One region of the Gordonia sp. 852002-50816_SCH5313054-c genome, then DNA from elsewhere that is predicted to be linked to it. Evidence: riboswitches for the same ligand, from Rfam matches in the RefSeq annotation. Region 1 holds a riboswitch; the other holds the start of a gene.
The links. Region 1 has a riboswitch for cyclic di-AMP ahead of A5788_RS19205 (transglycosylase family protein). Riboswitches for the same ligand answer to the same signal wherever they lie in the genome.
Positions count from the first base shown of each region.

Region 2: another riboswitch for cyclic di-AMP. It lies ahead of A5788_RS02230 (C40 family peptidase); the one in region 1 lies ahead of A5788_RS19205 (transglycosylase family protein).

Region 1 is NZ_LZTE01000075.1:43,738-53,297, reverse strand. It holds gene A5788_RS19230 (helicase-associated domain-containing protein) at 1-1,924, opposite strand, end outside; gene A5788_RS19225 (hypothetical protein) at 1,993-2,196, shown strand; gene moaC (cyclic pyranopterin monophosphate synthase MoaC) at 2,215-2,751, shown strand; gene A5788_RS19215 (MogA/MoaB family molybdenum cofactor biosynthesis protein) at 2,744-3,241, shown strand; gene A5788_RS19210 (molybdenum cofactor biosynthesis protein MoaE) at 3,238-3,681, shown strand; gene A5788_RS19205 (transglycosylase family protein) at 3,804-4,451, opposite strand; cyclic di-AMP (ydaO/yuaA leader) riboswitch at 4,459-4,639, opposite strand; gene A5788_RS19200 (MoaD/ThiS family protein) at 4,899-5,147, opposite strand; gene moaA (GTP 3',8-cyclase MoaA) at 5,156-6,244, opposite strand; gene A5788_RS19190 (flavin reductase family protein) at 6,241-6,804, opposite strand; gene A5788_RS19185 (hypothetical protein) at 6,801-7,010, opposite strand; gene A5788_RS24460 (cold-shock protein) at 7,251-7,670, shown strand; gene A5788_RS19175 (DUF2771 family protein) at 7,680-8,282, opposite strand; gene A5788_RS19170 (MFS transporter) at 8,286-9,560, opposite strand, start outside.
Region 2 is NZ_LZTE01000022.1:112,461-122,020, reverse strand. It holds gene qcrC (cytochrome bc1 complex diheme cytochrome c subunit) at 1-108, opposite strand, end outside; gene ctaE (aa3-type cytochrome oxidase subunit III) at 229-843, opposite strand; gene A5788_RS02250 (hypothetical protein) at 1,003-1,515, shown strand; gene trpD (anthranilate phosphoribosyltransferase) at 1,621-2,685, shown strand; gene A5788_RS02240 (Lrp/AsnC family transcriptional regulator) at 2,705-2,983, opposite strand; gene A5788_RS02235 (DEDD exonuclease domain-containing protein) at 2,980-4,788, opposite strand; cyclic di-AMP (ydaO/yuaA leader) riboswitch at 5,447-5,631, shown strand; gene A5788_RS02230 (C40 family peptidase) at 5,647-6,348, shown strand; gene A5788_RS02225 (C40 family peptidase) at 6,503-7,582, shown strand; gene A5788_RS02220 (peptidase MA family metallohydrolase) at 7,595-9,088, shown strand; gene A5788_RS02215 (glycosyltransferase family 4 protein) at 9,101-9,560, shown strand, end outside.

The sequences.
Region 1 (9,560 bases):
AATCCTCGCCCGCGGGAGCAAATCCCGCGTCCCGGAGTCGGTCGATGACCGTGCGAACCTCCGACGGCGAGATCGCTACCGTCGGTGCGAGTGCGCGCAGTGCGAGGTGTTCGGCTGCGTCGCTACGCAATACGGCGGCGAGCATCGTCGGGTCCTCGCATCGGATGAACGACGACGCGATGCCGACGCGGAGCTGCCCGTGCTTACGTGCAACGTCTTCGATCAGATAGGTCAGCGACTGCGGAACCGGCGTCGACGAATGGGCGGTGAACATCGTGAGCAGTTCGCTGCTGGTCTTGCCCGCGTCGAGAGCTCGTCGGACGCTCGCCTCCGAGACGCGATACACCGATGCGGCGCCGCCGGATTCGAGGTCGGCGACCAACTCGACCTGGTCGCTGAGCTCCGGGGTCATCGGGCCGGGAACGGTGAGCGTGAGGTCGGCCTGGGTCAGGAAGTGGTCGACGGGTTCTGGCAGCGCCTTACGCATCGCGGCGAGCACCTGCGAGTCGACGGCCTCGGGGTCGGTGTCCGACAACGCGACTCGACCGATCGAGGTCAGTGACTGATGTGCGATCACTCCGAGGCTCTGTGCCTCGGCAAGCGTTTCGCCGACGACGCGCGGGGAGAGTCGACGTATCCGATGCGGATGTCGCCAGGCGAGTGATGCGGTGACCGTATCGATGGAAAACGGTGTGGCACCGTCGAGTTCGGTGAGCAGGTCGAGGATGAGATGACGCTGCACGGGCGCGGTCGCGTCGTAGAGCTCCGACGAGAGCGCTGGATACGCGTTGCCGTCGCGGTCGGGTTCGCCGACCTGCCACGCGCGTCGCGGCATCGACAGCCACGCGTCGAGCAGTGTGGCCCACTGCCTTTCGGGTGCCGAGTGCAGCCAGGTATCGGCCGACGACGTCGGTGCGAACGCCTGCTCACCCCGATCTCCCGCCGGTGGGGGATCGGGAAACCCGACGTCGATGAGACGTGCGTGGCCCAGGAGTTCGACGAGGAACGAGACGCGTTTCTGGTCCAGCCCGGTTACCTTTGCGAGCCTGCGCAATTCGCGGACACCTAGCGCACCTGAGCGCAGCACCGCTGCGGGTGCCCGTCCCAGCACGTCGAGCAGCGCCGTGGTGTGGCGGATGAGTTCGAGCGCCTCACCACCTGCGGCGGCGTCGACGGCTTTGGCGCCGAACCGCAGTGACGCGTGTTCGTCGGCGAGGCCTGGGGGCGCGAGAGTGTCTGTGTGCAGCGGAGGTTCGCCGCGGATGAGCGCTGCGACCATCGGCGGTAGTTCGACGGTCTGGTCGTCGATACGTGCGAGGAGGCCGAGCGCGATGAGCCGAGCGACCGGACTGTCCGGATCTGCACCGGGTGCTGCGTCCCGACTTCGTCCGAGCGCGGGGCCTCGCGACAGTGTCGTCAGCAGATCGCGCTGGCGCTCGTCAATGCCGTCGATCAGCTTCTGCACGTCGTCGGGCGTCAGGTGGGCGAGAGGGCCGGTGAGGTGCAGCGCTTTCCACGGCAGGGCCGAGGCGAGGTGTGCGCCCGCGGTGAGTGAATCGGCGACGCCCCAGAACACCGCGCGACGTCGTAGATCGTCGATGCGTCGGGTGATCTCGGCGGACTCGGCACGGTTCGACAGCGCTTTCACGAGGGTATCGGCGTCGACGTTGGCGGGTACCCGCGCGACGCCCGGACCGGTGGAGAGCGCGATGAACTGCTCGATCACCGCCAGCGTCAGCAGATCGAGTTCCTCACCCACGAGCGCGATCGACGCCGCGGCGAGCGCACGCTGAGCGAGCACCGAGGTCCCCTGCGGCGGCGGGGAGGCGAGGTCGGGGCGAAGCGACAGCAGATCGCGCAGGTCGTCGTCGGTGCGCGCGGCCAGATCGTCGGCCAGGCCGATCCGCTGGTCGTCCGTGCTCATTCGATCAAGTCTAGTGGTCGAACCAAAACAGCAGGCGAGTCGTCGGACAGCGGGTGGCATGGCACAATATGCCCGTGGCTGAGAAGGAAAAGAAGAACCATTACGTCGACAACGGCTGGCCTCGTCATGACGACGGCAGCGTCCCCGACCACGCGGTCTCGGAGTTCGCGGCGGAGATCCCCGGTGCACTCTCGCCGTTCGGCGATGTCGAGTTCCCGCTGCCTGCTGACAAGGTCAACTACGTCCAACCGAAGACCGTCGTCAATCGCTGACGACGTGACGTCGACCTGATGCCTCCCCGGCACGCGAGCGGCCAAGACGAGACGTCGAATCCCTCTCGTCTTTCGCACCTCGACTCGACGGGTGCTGCGCGGATGGTCGACGTCGGCGACAAGACCACGACACGACGACGCGCTGTCGCCGCAGGTACCTTTCACACGACCACCGAGGTCATCGACCTACTGCGCGATTCCGCGCTGCCCAAGGGCGACGTTTTGGCCACCGCCCGCATCGCAGGAATCATGGCGGCCAAACGCACCGACGCACTCATTCCGCTGTGCCACCAGTTGGCGCTGTCGGCGGTCGACGTCGACTTCACCGTCGCCGACGATCACATCGACATCGTGGCCACCGTCGAGACAGCCGGGAAGACCGGCGTCGAGATGGAAGCGCTCACGGCGGTCGCAATCGCAGGACTGACCCTGCACGACATGACCAAGGCCGTCGATCGACGCGCCAGCACGGGGGAGATCCGACTTCTCGAGAAGTCGGGCGGCCGGTCGGGAACCTGGACTCGCGCCCGAGCGACAGACGAGAAAAATGACTGACGAGAAGCTCGTGGCCCGCGTCGTCGTGGCGTCGACACGCGCAAGCCGCGGCCTCTACGTCGACCGCAGCGGCCCGATCATCGCGGAGTGGCTCACCGCCCGCGGATTCGTCGTCGACGAGGTCGACGTCGTCGCAGATGGCGCACCGGTCGGCGACGCGATCCGCGCCGGGATCTACGCCTCCGACGCGCTCGTGATCACCACGGGCGGAACGGGTCTCACCCCCACCGACCGCACCCCGGAGGAGACGCGAGCATTGCTCGACGTCGAGATCCCGGGTCTTGCCGACGCGATTCGCAGCTCGGGACTTCCGACGGTGCCCACGGCGATCCTCTCGCGCGGTGTCGCAGGCGTGGCCGGCCGCACGCTCGTCATCAACCTGCCGGGGTCGACCGGCGGAGTCCGCGACGGTCTCGACGTACTCGACGGCGTCCTCGACCACGCGCTCGACCAGCTCCGCGGTGGCGATCACCCGCGGAGCGACGAATGACCGTGCGAGTCGTGAAGGCCGCTCTCGCCGCCGACCCCATCGACCTTCCATCTCACGAACAACTCGTCACCGACGCCGCTGCAGGCTCGGCCGGCGCGGTCGTCGGGTTCGCGGGCGCAGTGCGCAATCACGACGGAGATCACGCGTCGGCGGTAACCAAGCTGTCGTACTCGTCGCATCCGAGCGCACCCGAGGTGCTCGCCGAGGTGGTCGACGAGGTGTCGGCGTCGGTCGCGGGAGTTCGCGCGGTGGCCGTGTCGCATCGCGTGGGCGAACTCGACGTCGGCGACGTGGCTTTCGTCGTCGCCGTGGCGGCCGACCATCGGGCGCCCGCATTCGAGCTGTGCGCGCGCCTCGTCGACGAGGTCAAGGCCCGCCTGCCCGTGTGGAAGCACCAGGTGTTCGCCGACGGTTCCGACGAATGGGTCGGCTCGGCCTAGAGATTGGAAGTCGGCTCCGCCTAGAGATTGGAAAAGGACCCCGCACGGCCGTTATGGCGTCGTGCGGGGCCCTTCGTCTCGGGGTCCGGCGGTCAGTGCAGCCGGGACTCGGGCGAGATCGCTCAGGGGAGCGGGATCAGGCCCTTGTTCTGGTTGTAGATCTTCAGCTGGTCCGGGGTGAGCTGGTAGCCGCTGTCCTTGGCTGCCTTCCAGAGGTTCTTGACCTCGGGGCTGACGTTGGCGGCGTCGAGCGCGCCGTCGACCTGGCCCTTGACGTCATCGGTGCTCTTGGCCTCGGGAGTCTTCTCCAGCGGGGTCTGCGGCTGCGCCTCGGGCTTCACCTCAGGCTTGGGGGCCTGCAGCGGCTTGGGCGAGTCGGTGGGAGCGGTGCGCGGGGTCGAGCCCGACAGTCCGGTGCCACACACCGGCCATGCGCCCTTGCCCTGCGATGCCAGCACGCGCTCTGCAACGGCGATCTGCTGCTCCTTGGAGGCCTGATCGGCGCTCGGTGCGTATGCGGTGCCACCGTGGCCCGCCCAGGTGCTCGGGCTGAACTGCAGTCCGCCCTGGTAGCCGTTTCCGGTGTTGATGGCCCAGTTGCCGCCGGACTCGCACTGTGCGACCTGGTCCCACTCGGAGTCGGAGGCTGCGTGCGCTGAACCGGTGCCGAGCAGAGCGGCTCCGCCGCCGAGCACTGCGCCGGTGAGGGCGACCTTCGCGAAGGTCTTGGTGGTCGTGTTGGTCGTCGACTTGCGATGACGTCCGGCCATGAGTTTTCTTTCCTCTCTCCACGCGCCTACGAAGTCAGCTGTCGGGTTCGAACGAGAGGTTGCTCGGTCCGTGGTCGCCGTGGCGGCCGGTGGACTTAACCCCAAGGGCATCCGGGTCTGGATGTCCGTATCTCCGTCGGAGATGTTGGGTCCCCCGTCCTCGTTCCTGAGTTTGTTGTTCGTCATTCGATCGGGGGAACGAGGCTTGGCGCGCCCGGTCGAATGTTGTGTTCTTTTGGCTGTCCTGTGATCTCCCTGGAGGAGACTGTTCGTACAGTACGACGGATGCGCCGCTGAATCACCCTCGTCCGCAAGTTGTTTTTTGGGCTGCGCGTGGGACTTTGGACCCAATTCCGTCGTCATCGCTGCTCAACCCGACGATGGTCGGTTCGTGTCCATCCCGTTATCGGCTCGTTATGTGACTAAGGTCACATGGCCTCGGACGCCTCAGCCGCCGGCAAATGGCGGTAGAACGTCGATCGTCTCGCAGTCGCCGAGAGGCGTCGTGCGGTCGCAGACGGCGATCGCGTCCCGCAGATATGAGCACCGGGCGAGCACGCGCGTGAGGTCGGGGTGGTCGACAACCAGGGCGCGTTCGAGGTCGCCGAGCGTCGCGTCGGCCGGCACGTCGATCTCGGTCAGATCGGTGCCCGCGGCGGCACGTGCGGCCGCGAAGAACCGAACGGTCAGCGTCATCGAGTCGCTCACCCTCCGATGGCCGACATCGGGCGGTCGGGTTGACGAAAGTCCGTGGTGTTCACCGCATGTCCCGCAGCCTTGTGCCACATGTCACCCCGCCAGCGTCGCGCGATCTCGGCGTCGAGGGCGGTTTCGCTGAGCCCACCGCGCAGCGCGGGCATCAGTGACGTCTCGGCGTCGGCGAACAAGCAGTTGCGCAGGGCGCCGTCGGCGGTCAGTCGGGTGCGGTCGCAGTCGCCGCAGAATGGCCGCGTCACCGACGCGATCACCCCGACGCGGGCTGTCTGTCCCGTCGGGTCGGTGTGCCCCCGCACGAGCCACGTGGCCGCCGGTGCCCCGCCGCGCGGGCGGGGATCGGGGTCGAGTTCGAAGGTCCGACGCAGCGTCGTGAGGATCTCGTCCGCCGTGACCATCGCGCCGCGGTCCCACCGGTGATCGGCGTCGAGCGGCATCTGTTCGATGATGCGCAGCTGGTAGCCCTCGCCGAGGCAGAACCGCAGCAGGTCCGGTAGGCCCGCGAGGTCGTCACGGTTCGGCACGACCGCGTTGACCTTGACCGGCTGGAGTCCCGCGTCGCGGGCTGCGGCGAGCCCGTCAAGCACGTTCGAGAGCCGGTCACGGCGAGTGATCTGCGCGAAGCGGGCGGGGTCGATGGTGTCGAGTGAGACGTTGATGCGGTGCAGGCCTGCGTCGGCGAGTGCCTGTGCGCGGTGTCGCAGCCCCAGACCGTTGGTGGTCAGAGCGAGTTCCGGCGCTTCGGGCATGTTCGACGCCGCGGCGATCAATTCCTCGAGGTCGCGGCGCAGCAGCGGTTCGCCGCCGGTGAAGCGGATGCGTCGGATACCGAGGTCGCGCACGGCGACGGTGAGCACCCGCACGAACTCGTCGGTGGTCAACAGATCCTCGGACGGCAACCAGTCCAGACCTTCGGCAGGCATGCAGTAGGTACACCGCAGATTGCAGCGGTCGGTCACCGATACCCGCAGATCAGAGGCAACGCGACCGAACGTGTCGATCAATGGCCCCGACGACGGCGCGTCGTCGTCGCGTACGGAGCGCGGGGTGATCGGAAGTCCGAGGTCGATGATGCTCATGTCGGCCCGGTCGTCGTCGGTTGCAGTCGCGGGCGTGCTTCGAGCGCACGGAACGTGCTGGCGTGAAAGACGAGCGGTTCGACGTCCGGATCGCAGTCGAGTGCGTCTATCTGCAGCAACACGACGGTGTGATCGCCCGCGGGTACCTCGCTGTGAATGTGGCAGGACAGTTGCGCCGCGGAGTCGGGCAAAAACAGCGCGCCGTCGTCTGTGGCCCGCGGGGTGGTGCCGTCGAATCGATGTTCAGCGGGCCCGGCGAGTTGACGACACAGCGCCGACTGCGTGTGCGAGAACACGCTCACGCCGAGCGCGGGTGCCTCGCGCAGCCGCGGCCACGTCGTCGAGGTGTTCTGTACGCAGACCGAGACCAGTGGGGGGTCGAGTGAGACTGTCGTGAACGCCGACGCCGCCATGCCGAGCGGGGCGTCGGCGGTGCCGAGGCAACACACCGCGACAACTCCGGTGGGAAAGCAGCTGTATGCACGCTTGAGTGCGCCGGGCTCGGACACCGGCGACAGAGCACCGAACGCACTGCGGCTCGCGTCGCCCTGACTCGTCATTTCACGCGCCGCCCGGAGCGGAGCGCGTAGACGATGCCGAGGAGGAAACCGATCGGAGTGCACATCGCCAGCAGGTAGACCCATGTGGGAGCGGTACCGCCATCATCGACGGCAGGCATCACGAACAGCGCGATCAGCGCGACAATTCCGACGCCGAACACGATCCCCGCGAGGACGAGAAGAGCCGTGGACGATTTCTTCTGCATACCTCAACGGTAGAACACATTCGAGAGTCGCTGCTCCGGACCGAATGTGAGGTGACTGTGCAGCAGGCCATTGGCTAGAATGGTGGGTAACCAGGCGCCCTGCTCATCTGATTGTCGTGGGTTGGGCGTCTTTTGCTGTGACAGGGCAACTGTTGTGAACGAGAAGCCAGTTGTTACGGCAAGACCCGCTGCGGTAGATGACCGCGGTGGTGAGACCGAGCGAAGATGAGGGTGAGCACAGTGCCGACCGGCAAGGTGAAGTGGTACGACGCGGAGAAGGGCTTCGGCTTTCTTGCTCAGGAGAGCGGGGAGGACGTCTATGTCCGCTCGTCCGCGCTGCCCGAAGGCGTCGAGGCTCTCAAGCCAGGCCAGCGCGTCGAATTCGGCATGGCTGCCGGTCGTCGTGGGCCGCAGGCACTGACCGTGACCGTGCTCGAACCCGCCCCGAGCGTCGCGAAGAACACCCGCGGGGCCGCGCGCAAGGAACAGCAGGCCAAGCGGCACAGCCCCGACGAGTTGCACGGCATGGTCGCCGACCTCATCACGCTGCTCGAGGGCAAGGTGCAGCCCGACCTGCGCAAGGGGCGCTACCCGGATCGCAAGACGGCGCAGCGCATTTCTGAGGTCGTGCGGGCCGTCGCCCGCGAACTCGACGCCTGACCCGACCCGCTATCCCGTTGCCGACGGTTCCTCGACACGCTCGCTTGGCGCGCTCGGGTTCTGCGGCGACGGCTGCTTGACGCGAAATCCGTCCGGGGTGGTGTTCAGTGCGAGCACCCCGCGCGCAACCTGGAACTGGCCGTCGACGACGACCGCAGACAGCGGCTGCACCTCGATGTTGACGAGCACCCGATCGGGCCGTGACGGCAGTTCGAGGGTGAAGGCCGATCCGCTCGTCTTGTACTCGGGCGTCGGGTCGGGGTTGATGATCACTCCGTTGCGGTCGGCGTAGAGCAGGTAGAGCAGCCACGGGTGGTCGGAAATGTTCTCCGACACCGACAGCATGGCGCTCTGCCCGATGGGCAACGGAGCGTGTTGGCCGCGCAGCGCCTGGTCCTGGTCGGCTGTGCAGTTCTGCATCAGTACGTCGCACCATTCAGTCGGCTTCACGGTGATGAGTTGGTCGTCGATTGCGACGTGCAGATATCCGCGCTCGTCATGATGCTTGCCGACGACCAGAGCGCTCACGATGCCGCCGACCACGCCCGTGAACACCACCGCCACGATCGCGATGATCGCGACTGCCTTCTTCTCACCGCTGTTGAATTGCACGGTTCAATGATGGCCTGTGCCGTGACCGCTCGGGTGGACAGGTCCGTGTGGCGGTCTGCTCGGCTGCGGCCGGGTGGGCGCTTCCGATGGTCTCGGGTGGGCTGTTTCGGGTCGCTCACCAGCGCGGAAAGCCCGCTCGGTCGGGTGGGTGAATCGCGTGGTGTCGGCGGCGGCGAACGAGACGGTCGGAGCCGCCTGGTCGGGACGGTGGCCTCCGAAGCCGGGAACCAGCGTCGACCCGCGAGTGGTCATCACGGTCTGCGCCAACCCGAGGCCGAGGAGCACGGCGACGACGGTGAACCCGATCCACAGCTTCGGCGGAAGCAGCACGCCCAGCGCGGCGCCGAATACCCAGCACAGCTGTAAGACGGTCTCTGAGCGGCCGAAGGCGGATGCTCGGGAACGTTCGGGAAGGTCGTCCTGGATCGATGAATCGAGGCACACCTTGCCGATCGCGCTGGTCCCGGATGCGACGAAGCCGGCGACCACCGCGAGCAGGACGTTGCCGAAGATCGCGGCGAGCACTGCGACGACGAAGCAGGCGGCGGTCGCCCACACGATCACCTTCGGGGGATTCTTCAGCTCCAGCCGAGTCCCGACCCCGTTGCCGATCGCGTTGCCGACCCCGGCTGCCGCGCCGACCGCGCCGAGCAGGGCGAGTTGCATCCACCCGCTGTGCGAGCCCTGCGACTTGGCGTAGAACGCGATGTAGAGCGTCATGAAGCCGGTGAGGATGCGGATCGTCCCGTTGCCCCACAGACCAGCGACGACGGTCCGGCCCAGCGGCTGCCGCATGGTCTTGGCGATCTCGCGTGCTCCGCGCCTTGCGCGAGAGGTGCGCCCCGAACCCGACCCGGCCTCGGGTTGATGCGGCTCGTGGTAGGTCAGGCTGGTCGGCACCTCGCCCTCGGTGACCTCGACCCACGACGGAATGCGCAGGCACAGGTAGGCGCCGACCACCGAGATGATCGCCAGCCACACCATCGCACCCGGGATATGGATCGGAAGCGCTCTGGCCAGCACCACCTCGAACAGCGCGGCGACCGCACCACCGATGATCGTCCCGCCGATCAGCCCGAACGTCGTGAGTCGGGAGTTGACGCGCGGAAGGTCGATGCTCGGTGGCACCACACGTGGCGTCACCGCCGACTTCAGCACCCCGAACGATTTGGAGAGCACCAGCAAACCCAGTGCGCACGGGTAGAGCACCCAAGGGTCGTACTGCAGTTGCTGCGTGGCGGGGTTCCAGGCGACGTTGCTGATGATGAGCAGCGCGAG
Region 2 (9,560 bases), on a different contig from region 1:
ACGCGAGCGGGACTTCTTCGCGGAGCTCGGCTTTGTGCTCGAGGTGACTGTGTCGACCTGACCGACGTCGGAAGGGCTATCCGACGGTCGCGGTGGAGATGAACTCATCGTGGTCTCTCTACTAGCGGACGGACTTCTCAGCTGTTGGCGGGAACGCGGTTCCGAGGAGCCACTCTCGCCTCATGTCTCAGTTATTCGTTGCGATCGGTGTCATCGGATGAAGGGCAGTCATCGGATGAAGTAGATGGTGACGAACAGGGCGATCCACACGATGTCGACGAAGTGCCAGTAGTAGGACACGACGATCGCAGCAGTCGCCTGGTTCGGAGTGAACTTGGCGAGCTTGGTGCGGACCAACAGGAAGATGAAGGCGACGAGACCACCGATCACGTGCAGGCCGTGGAAGCCGGTCGCCATGTAGAAGACCGAGCCGTAGGCGCTCGACGAGAGGGTCGTGCCCTCCGCGACCAGGTGGTAGTACTCGTAGGCCTGGCCGCAGACGAAGAAGGCGCCCATCACGAACGTGAGGATGTACCAGCGACGCAACCCGAAGACGTCGCCACGCTCGGCGGCGAACACGCCCATCTGGCAGGTCACCGACGACAAGATGAGGACGGTGGTGACCGGGATGGCCAATTTCAGGTTCAGTTCGGTGGGCTCCGGCGGCCAGCCGGCAGGGCCGGCATTGGCGCGTGCGACGAAATACATCGCAAAGAGTCCAGCGAAGAACATCAACTCACTGGACAGCCACACAATCGTGCCGACACTCACCATGTTGGGGCGGTTGAGCGAGTGCACGCGCGAGGTGATGGCTGTTCCCGAGGTACCTACAGCGCTAGTCACAGATTGAAGTATGACGGTTCGTAGTACGCCCTGACCACTCGGGTCGGATATTCGTGGGAACTATTTCTCTTCCCGCTGGTAGGCGCCGGTCGGAGGCGCCTTTCGGCGTGTCAGGGTACCGGTGGACCGAGCGGTGAGCGCCGTGCTTTGCTCAACTCCATGGGTACCTCCGACCACGACGATCCAGGGTCGCGGCACGACGGCCGACAGTTCGACCTCAACGGCAGGCCGATGGCGCCGCGCCGCTGGGAAACGTTGCGGCGAGCGATGATCGGCGGTCGAGCCGCGCCTCGCGACGCGCTGACGGTGACCGACCGCGACGTCGTCGTGGTCGGTGAGTCCGACGACGAGGCGGCGTCGAGCTCGTCGATCCTCGACGCCTCGACGTTGCGTCCGGCCGATCAGGCAGTCGTGCGGCACGTGCTGGCGCTTCCGGACGACGGTGTCGAGGCGGCGGTTGGCCTGGCCGCGCTCGACGAGTACGAGGCGATTCCCATCGATGTCGTCGCCGATCGGTTCGCGATTCCGGAGGGGCTTGCACCCGTGGTTCTGGCGCGCGTGCAGCTCGTCGACGCACTGCACTTGTCGCAGGAGCGCTCACGAATGGCGAGCCTGGCGTCGCGGCACTCGGGTGTCGCAGTGGGGTGGCAGATCGTCCAGCGGCCGCGATGAATCACCGCGCCGCGCGCGCATTGATCACCGCGCCGCGCGCGCATGGCACATCGTGCGGTACGACCGCGAGCAGATCGTGTGCGCAGGTCAACTAAGGTGCATGGGGTGAGCAGCGAGCAGAGCTACACCTGGCCGCAGATCCTCGGATCCGTCACCGACGGAATCGACCTGACCGTCGACCAGGCGCGATGGGCGATGGACGAGGTCATGACCGACAGCGCGACGTCGGCGCAGATCGCCGCATTCGGCGTCGGCGTGAAGATGAAGGGCGCAGCGCCTGCCGAACTCGCAGGCCTGTCGCAGGCGATGCTCGACCACGCCACCCTCGTCGACACCGACCGTGCGGCGATCGACATCGTCGGAACGGGAGGCGACCGCTCGCACACCGTGAACATCTCGACGATGACGTCGATCGTCGTCGCCGCGGCCGGCGTGCCCGTGGTCAAGCATGGCAATAGGGCTGCGTCGTCGAAGAGTGGCGGTGCCGACGTGTTGGAGGCCCTTGGCGTGACGATCTCGCTCGGTGCCGCGGAGGTCGCCGCGTGTATCGACCAGATCGGCATCGGATTCTGCTTCGCCCCGGTGTTTCACCCTGCGTTCCGGTTCACCGCTCCCGCACGGCAGCAGATCGGCATCCCGACGGTGTTCAATGTGCTCGGCCCGCTGACGAACCCGGCGAACCCACGCGCGGGATTGATCGGGTGCGCGTTCGGCGATCTCGCGCCTGTTCTCGCGCGTGCCTTTGCCGAGCGGGGTAGTTCTGTCCTTGTGGTGCGCGGCGATGATGGTCTGGACGAACTCACGACGACCACGACGTCGTCTGTGTGGCAGGTGGTCGACGGCACCGTCACCGAATTGACGATCGATCCGCGTGATCTGGGAATCGACTACGTCGACCTATCGGCGCTGCAGGGCGGAGATGCGACGGTGAACGCCGCCATCGCGCGGGAACTGCTGTCGGGAATGTCCGGCCCCGTGCGCGATGCTGTGCTCCTCAACGCTGCGGGTGCACTCGTCGCCAACGAGCAGACGTCCGCGACCGACAACGCGGGACTCACCGCGGCGTTCGCGGCGGCGACCGAGCGCGCCGCGGAGTCGATCGATTCGGGCGCAGCCGCGCGGCTGCTCGACCGGTGGGCCCAGGTCAGCGGCGAGCTCGCCAACAAGTAGGCCGGTTGCCGGGCGAGGATCACTCCTCGCCGATGGAGAAACCACCCTCGACGGCGCTCGACGAATAGCTGCGGAACGCGATGTGTGTCGCGCTGTGCCGTACTCCCGGCAGCCGATTGATCTTGCCGGTGACCACCTCGGCGATCTGCTCGTGGTCGCGTACGCGGATCTTCGCGATCAGGTCGACATCGCCCGCACACGAGTAGACCTCTTCGACGCCCGGGATATCGGCCACGGCCTGTGCCGTTTCGGGGATCTGGTGGACGTCGGCGTCGATCAGGACGATGGCGGTGATCATGCGGGCAAGCGTAGTCGGCCATCATCGGCGCGCGGGCGTGACCGGTGACGCGGCGTGCGGATGTCACGCGCATCGTGGGCGGTCTGTGACCACTCCAGCCAACGCTGCGCCGAACCGACGGGTGTGGCAAGCGCGTCGCTGGAGTCGACGATGCGGGTGCCGGGGTCGGACACCCAGCGGTAGAGCAGACCTGCCTCTTCCGGGGAGGCGCCCCGAAGTGGGGTGTCGTCTGGCAGCACTGTCTCGGCCGCCGCGACCAGCGCTGCGACCACCGGCATCGGCGCGTGTCCGCGTGGCGCTGTTCCCGCCGCAGCGAGCCGTCCGTGCCGAATGACCGCCAACTCCCACCCGCCGGCCCCGTCCGAGCGTGCGACCACCAGCTCGGCTATCGCGCAGAGGGAACTCAGACGCTGACACCGAGCGAGTTGATCGATGGTTGCGGCCATCCGGTCGCGGTGGCGCGCGGCGGTCTCGTACATCTGGGCACCGGCGACGACGTCGAGTCGCTGCGAGAGCCGCTCCAGGATCGTGTCGGATCGTCCGAGTATCAGATCGACGACGGACGTGACCGATGGCAGGTAGTCGGGAAGTGTCTGAGGGCGTGTCGAGGCGGCAGCACATCCGCCGACGACCCGACCGCCGTCGTCTGGGAGGCGACACCAATGATGGGTGGCGGTCGCGCCGAGGCGGGTCGTACAGGTTCGCAGTCCTGCGGCGTGTGCGATGAGGTCGGCGATCGCGGTCGCCGTGGTGCGCTTACCGATCGGCCCGATGCTTATTTCTCCCGGCGTGCGGGCCACACGCAGACGGGCGAACCGTTCGTTGCTCAGGGTCACCCACCAGCCGCGGTGGGGTTGCGTCGAGCGTCGGTTGTACGCCGGGGCGTGCGCAGCGAGCAATCGGAGCTCGCGAACTCCCGCCTCGAGTGCGTGCGCGCATTCGACGTGATCGACGCGTTCGGCGAGCATCACCATCTCGCCGATCCTGCGTCGGGGATCGGCTCCGGAGAAATAGGACCTCACGCGTCGACGCAGATCCGATGCCGTGCCGACGTAGAGGACCTCGTCGCTGGGGCCGCGGAACAGGTAGACGCCGGGACGCGCGGGGATTCGGTCGGCCAGGTGCCGCTTTGCGCGCAGCCGCGGATCGGTACGTGGCAGGTAGCGGGTGAGTTCGCGATAGCTCTGTACGCCCTGATTCCCGACGCGTTCGAGAAGGTGGTGAAAGACCTCGACGGTCGCGCGGGCATCGTCGAGAGCGCGGTGCGTCGGGCGGACGGTGACGTCGAACAGATCGGCCAGAGCCGACAGGCGCACCGTCGGCGCCTCGTCGCGTCCGAGGATGCGTCTTGCCATGGTGACCGTGCACAGCGTTGCACTGAACGGCCACTGCAGGTGTAGGCGCAGCGCGTTCTGCCGCAGGAACGACATGTCGAACCGGGCGTTGTGGGCGACGAGAATCGATCCGCGCGCGAACTCGATGAACGACGGCAAGACCTCGTCGATGCGTGGCGCGTCGTAGACCATCGCCTCGGTGATCCCGGTGAGCGCGACGATCTGCGGTGGAATCGGGAGTCCCGGATCGACGAGTGTCGCGAACTCGCCGAGTACCTCGCCGCCACGAATCTTCACCGCGCCGATCTCGGTGATGCGGTCGTTGGTGGCACTGCCGCCGGTTGTCTCGAGGTCGACGACGACGAGCGTGGTGTCGAACAGGGACCGATCAGAGAACTCGTCGTCGAGAGTGCTCTCGAGGTCGGCGCTCGCGAGGTCTGAGAACGAGAGCTGATCGCCACTGGATGTCACGTCGCGAACAATAGTTCGAACCACCGACACCGCTGATTCGTTGCTGGTGAGGCGCGTGTTCCGAATGTGGCGATTCGTCGCCAACTGGTTTCTGGTGCCGGGCCTCCGCGACTCGGTCGGCCGGACTTGTCGGTGGGGGTGCCTAGTCTCGCGGTGAGAAGGAGGCAGTGGTGCGCGTTGCTGCCGGGAGGAGGGGAAGCCTCCCGACGACATGCGCATCCCGAGGATTTCACACCACTGAGACGGAGATCACATCATGGACATCGATTGCAGCACCTGCCCCGGTCGTGAACACGCCTGCGACGGCTGTGTGATGACAGTGCTTTTCGGCCCGCTGAACAGCCAGGATGCCAGCGCCGGGTGGCGACGGGGGTGGCCAACCGGCACCCGAGATAACGACGCCGAGATCCACGCCGCCATAGATACATTCACGGGCGCTGCAATGGCCTCCAACGTCGATGCACGATCTGCAAGAGCAAGCATCTGCGCAGTTCAAGCGGCCAGTTCGTCGTCCGAATCACCGACATTGCGTGCTGGCTAGGGCGCGGAGGTCGAACACGCTGTTTGTCGGTTAGTGGACAGACACGCATCCGGTTTCGTAACCTTTCCGAGACCTTTGCGAAGCGTCCCTCTCCAACAGGAGAGGTTCGCAGGGGTCACCGCTCAATCGCCGAGGCTACGAGTCTCGGCGTACCGGGGAACCACTCATTTTTTCGGAGCTTTCCGAATGGGGGTGAATCGCGCTCTCGATCCGGGTGTTCGCACTCGAATCGCATGCGCGTAGGGCCATTTCTTCCGGCCCGAATCCGACAGCTAACCCGGTCGGCGGTAGAGGGAGAACAAAGGAGAACACCCTTCGTGGCCAAACATCGTTTGGAACAGCCCGACCGCGGCAAGGTCGCAAAGAAGGCGGTAATCGCCGGGTCGATCACGTTCGGCTCGCTTGCCGCTGTCGCTGGTCCCGCTCTGGCCGCGCCGGTCACCGTGCCCAACGTCGGCACGTTCGAACTTCCCGGCGTCGACACCAAGCAGATTCCGGCACAGTTCCAGCAGCAGAAGGCGCCGGTCGTCAAGAAGCAGGATGTCGCGAAGTCGCCCGACGCCACAGTCGAGATCCCCAACGTCGGCAAGTTCACGCTTCCGGGTATCAGCGACAACCAGATCCCACAGCAACTTCGGCCGCGTGGCGGAGCTCCGCTGCTCGCCCCGACGCAGACCGCAGGCGAGAAGGCCGTGCGCGCCGCTGAGACCAAGATCGGCGCCCCCTACTCGTACGGTGCTTCCGGACCCAACGCCTTCGATTGCTCCGGCCTCACCAGTTGGGCCTTCCGTCAGGCAGGTCTGACGATTCCGCGCGACAGCTACGGACAGCTCGGCGGTGGCACCGCGGTCGCCTCGCTGGCGAACGCGAAGCCCGGCGACATCCTGGTGTTCAACGGTGGCGGACACGTTGGCCTCTACATCGGCAACGGACAGTTCATCCACGCATCGACCTACGGCGTCCCCGTGAAGAAGGACGTCGTGAAGAATTGGAGCTTGGTCGGTATCCGTCGCTACTGAGCGACGAGATCGACAGAGTTCGTGACGGCGGGCGGATCACGCGTTGACGCGTGATCCCCCCGACCGGCAGTAGCCGCCGCAACGCTCACGTTAGGGTGGAGCGCGGTGCACCGGTCTGCCACGTGGAGGCCGGTCGCTGCATGTGGTGAGGGGAGTGAACACAGAAGTGGTTGCGGGATCGCAGGCAATGGCGCATCGATCACGAGCGGCATTCGTCGTTGTCGTGACGGCGATGATCGTCGCTGTCGCACAAGTCTTCTCGATGGCGATAGCGGGTCCGTCGAGCGCGGAACCGACGCGCACACCCGACCAACTCCTCACTCAGTACAAGAAGCTGAGCACCGACGCCGAGAAGTCGTCGGAAGCGATGCACAACGCCCAGATCGAGTACGACAAGCAGCGCGGCATCGTGACCGCTGCCCGTAAAGACTCGACCGAGGCCCAGAAGGGCCTCGAAACCTCGCGGAAGACGCTGGGTTCGTACCAGAAGCGCGTCGACACAATTGTCCGCGCCAGCTACAAGGGTGCCCGGGTCAACCGTCTCTACGCGGTGCTCGTCAGCGACTCACCGCAGTCGTTGCTCGACCAGATGTCGGGCCTCGAGGTGATCTCGCGCCAGGCGTCGGCAGATCTCAAGGGCCTCAAGAAGGCTCGCGCCCAGATGGCCGCCGCGAAAGCGAAGGCCGATCGCACCGCCGCGGAGGCGACGACCGCCGTGTCGGCCGCCGAGCGCGTACGCGGCGACCTCCAGGCCAAGCAGGCCAACCTGCAGCTCCAGGCGGTTCAGGTGCGTGCCGTGTACGAGTCGATGACCGGCAAGCAACTCGGCGCCCTTCGTGGCCCCAAATTCGATTTCGACCCCCGTGCCGTGCCGAAGGGTACGTCTGCCGCTCTCGCGGCCGTGCAGGCTGCGCTGACCCGCATCGGAGATCCCTACGTCTGGGGTGCCACCGGGCCCGACTCCTTCGACTGCTCCGGGCTGATGGTGTGGGCCTACCAGCAGGCGGGTAAGACGCTTCCGCGCTCGAGCGAGGCGCAGATGGGCTCGGGAACGGCTGTCGACCGCGGCAATCTGCAGCCCGGCGACCTGATCATCTACTACCCGGACGCCCATCACGTCGGCATGTATGTCGGCGACGGTTACGTGATCCACGCGTCGACATTCGGTGTGCCCGTCAAGGTGGTACCGATCGACCAGGCCGGGCCGTTCGCGGCCGCGCGGCGATACGCCTGATGCGCGGACAGCGTGCACGCTGAGGCCTCGGCTGCGCGCGTAGCATGTGTGCTTCTCGCTGCCGCGACACTCGCAGTGGGTGCGTCGGCCTGCTCGTCGGATGATCAACCGCGGCAGGCGACCTCGTCGTCTGTCACGACGACGACCACGAATCCCAACGTCTATCTGCAGGAGCGGTCGGAGGGCGTCGCGCAACTCCTCGACGACCTCACCCGCGCTGTGACGGATGGCGATCGCGCTCGCCTCGACACGCTCCTCGACGCATCGACGCCCCCGACGTTCCGCGACTCCCTGACCGTCGCGGCCCAGAATCTGTCCGGACGGGATCTCTCCGGAACGGGCACCTCCACCGCGTCCTCGGCCGCAGCGCCGCCGCCGTCGGCGAACTCGCCGTCGCCATCCTCGCCGTCGCCGTCCTCACTGATCGCGGCTGTGCCCGCGCGCGGAACCACACTGAAGCTCAAGGAGTTCGGCTACCAACTCGCGTCGACGCAGGGCGCCGAGACCCAGGTGCCCGAAGAGGTTGCTGCTCGACTCGAATCGCAGGGCAGCACCGACTCGTGGGTCGCGCCGGTGCAGCTGCGGTATGCGCTCGGCGGCGCCAATACGCCGGGAGTCGACGAGCCGACGGTCGCGCTTGATCGCGAACTTGTGGTGGCGCGATACGGCGATGGGTGGAAATTGGTCGGCGACGCAACGCTTCTCGGTGACGACGCCCCGGCAACCCAGCTCTGGGACCTGCCGGGTCTCGAGGCCACGGACGTACTCACCGGGGGAGGGCCGTCGACGGTGGTGTCGTATCCGGGAACCGACGTCACCGTGGATCGGACGCGAAGCTCGCTGCGTCAGGCGGTATCGGCCGTCACCGCCTTCTGGGGTTCGGAGTGGCCGCGACGCGCCGTCGTGGTCGCAACCGCGACACCGGACGAGTTTTCCGCGATAGCGCACAGTTCGGCGACCGATACCTCTGCCGCCGCTGCGGCCACCGTGTTCGATCGCGTCGAGGGTGACACGGTGATCGGTCAGCGCGTCGTCCTCGCTCCGTCTGCCAACGACCTACCCGCGCCCGCGCTTGCGGTGGTGCTGCGGCACGAACTCACCCACGTCGCGGCGCGCTCGGTGACCGCGAAGGATGCGCCGCTGTGGATCACCGAGGGTGTTGCCGAGTATGTCGGCCGCAAGGGAACCTACGTGCGCCTCGACGACGCCGCACCGGATCTCGCCGCGCAGGTGCGCGCCGGGCAGAGTCCCGACGCGCTGCCGTCGGATCAGGATTTCGGTGTGGCGACAGAGAAATCGACTCTCGCATACCAGTCCGCGTGGGCGCTCGCGGCCTACGTCGCCGACCGCTACGGTGAAACACGTCTGAAGGCCCTCTATCGCGGGGTGGCGGCGTCGGGAGATGTCGGCAGGCAGGACAACGCGATCGCAACTGCTCTCGGTGTCGATCGCAACCGTCTGATCGCCGACTGGCGCAGATGGCTCGCGGAACAGGTTCCGGGATAAGGAGTACGGTCCGTGCGTCGAACCCTGTTGGTGACCAACGACTTTCCGCCGCGGGCTGGTGGGATTCAGTCGTATCTACAGAATCTCGTCGACAGGTTGCCGCCCGAAGACATCGTTGTCTACGCGCCCCGATGGAAGGGCAGCGTGGAATTCGATGCGCGACAACCGTATCGCGTCCATCGGCATCGGACGACGCTGATGTTGCCCACGCCATTCGTTGCGCGTCGCGCCGCCGAGATCATCCGCAGCGAGGGTATCGAGACCGTGTGGTTCGGTGCCGCGGCGCCGCTCGCGGTGATGGCACCCGCGATGCGAAGGGCGGGCGCGCAGCGCGTCATCGCCTGCACCCACGGCCACGAGGTGGGGTGGTCGATGCTGCCGGGTGCCCGACAAGTGCTGCGCCACATCGGAAATCACACCGACGCGATCACCTACGTGAGCAGGTACACCCGGAATCGCTTCGCTTCGGCCT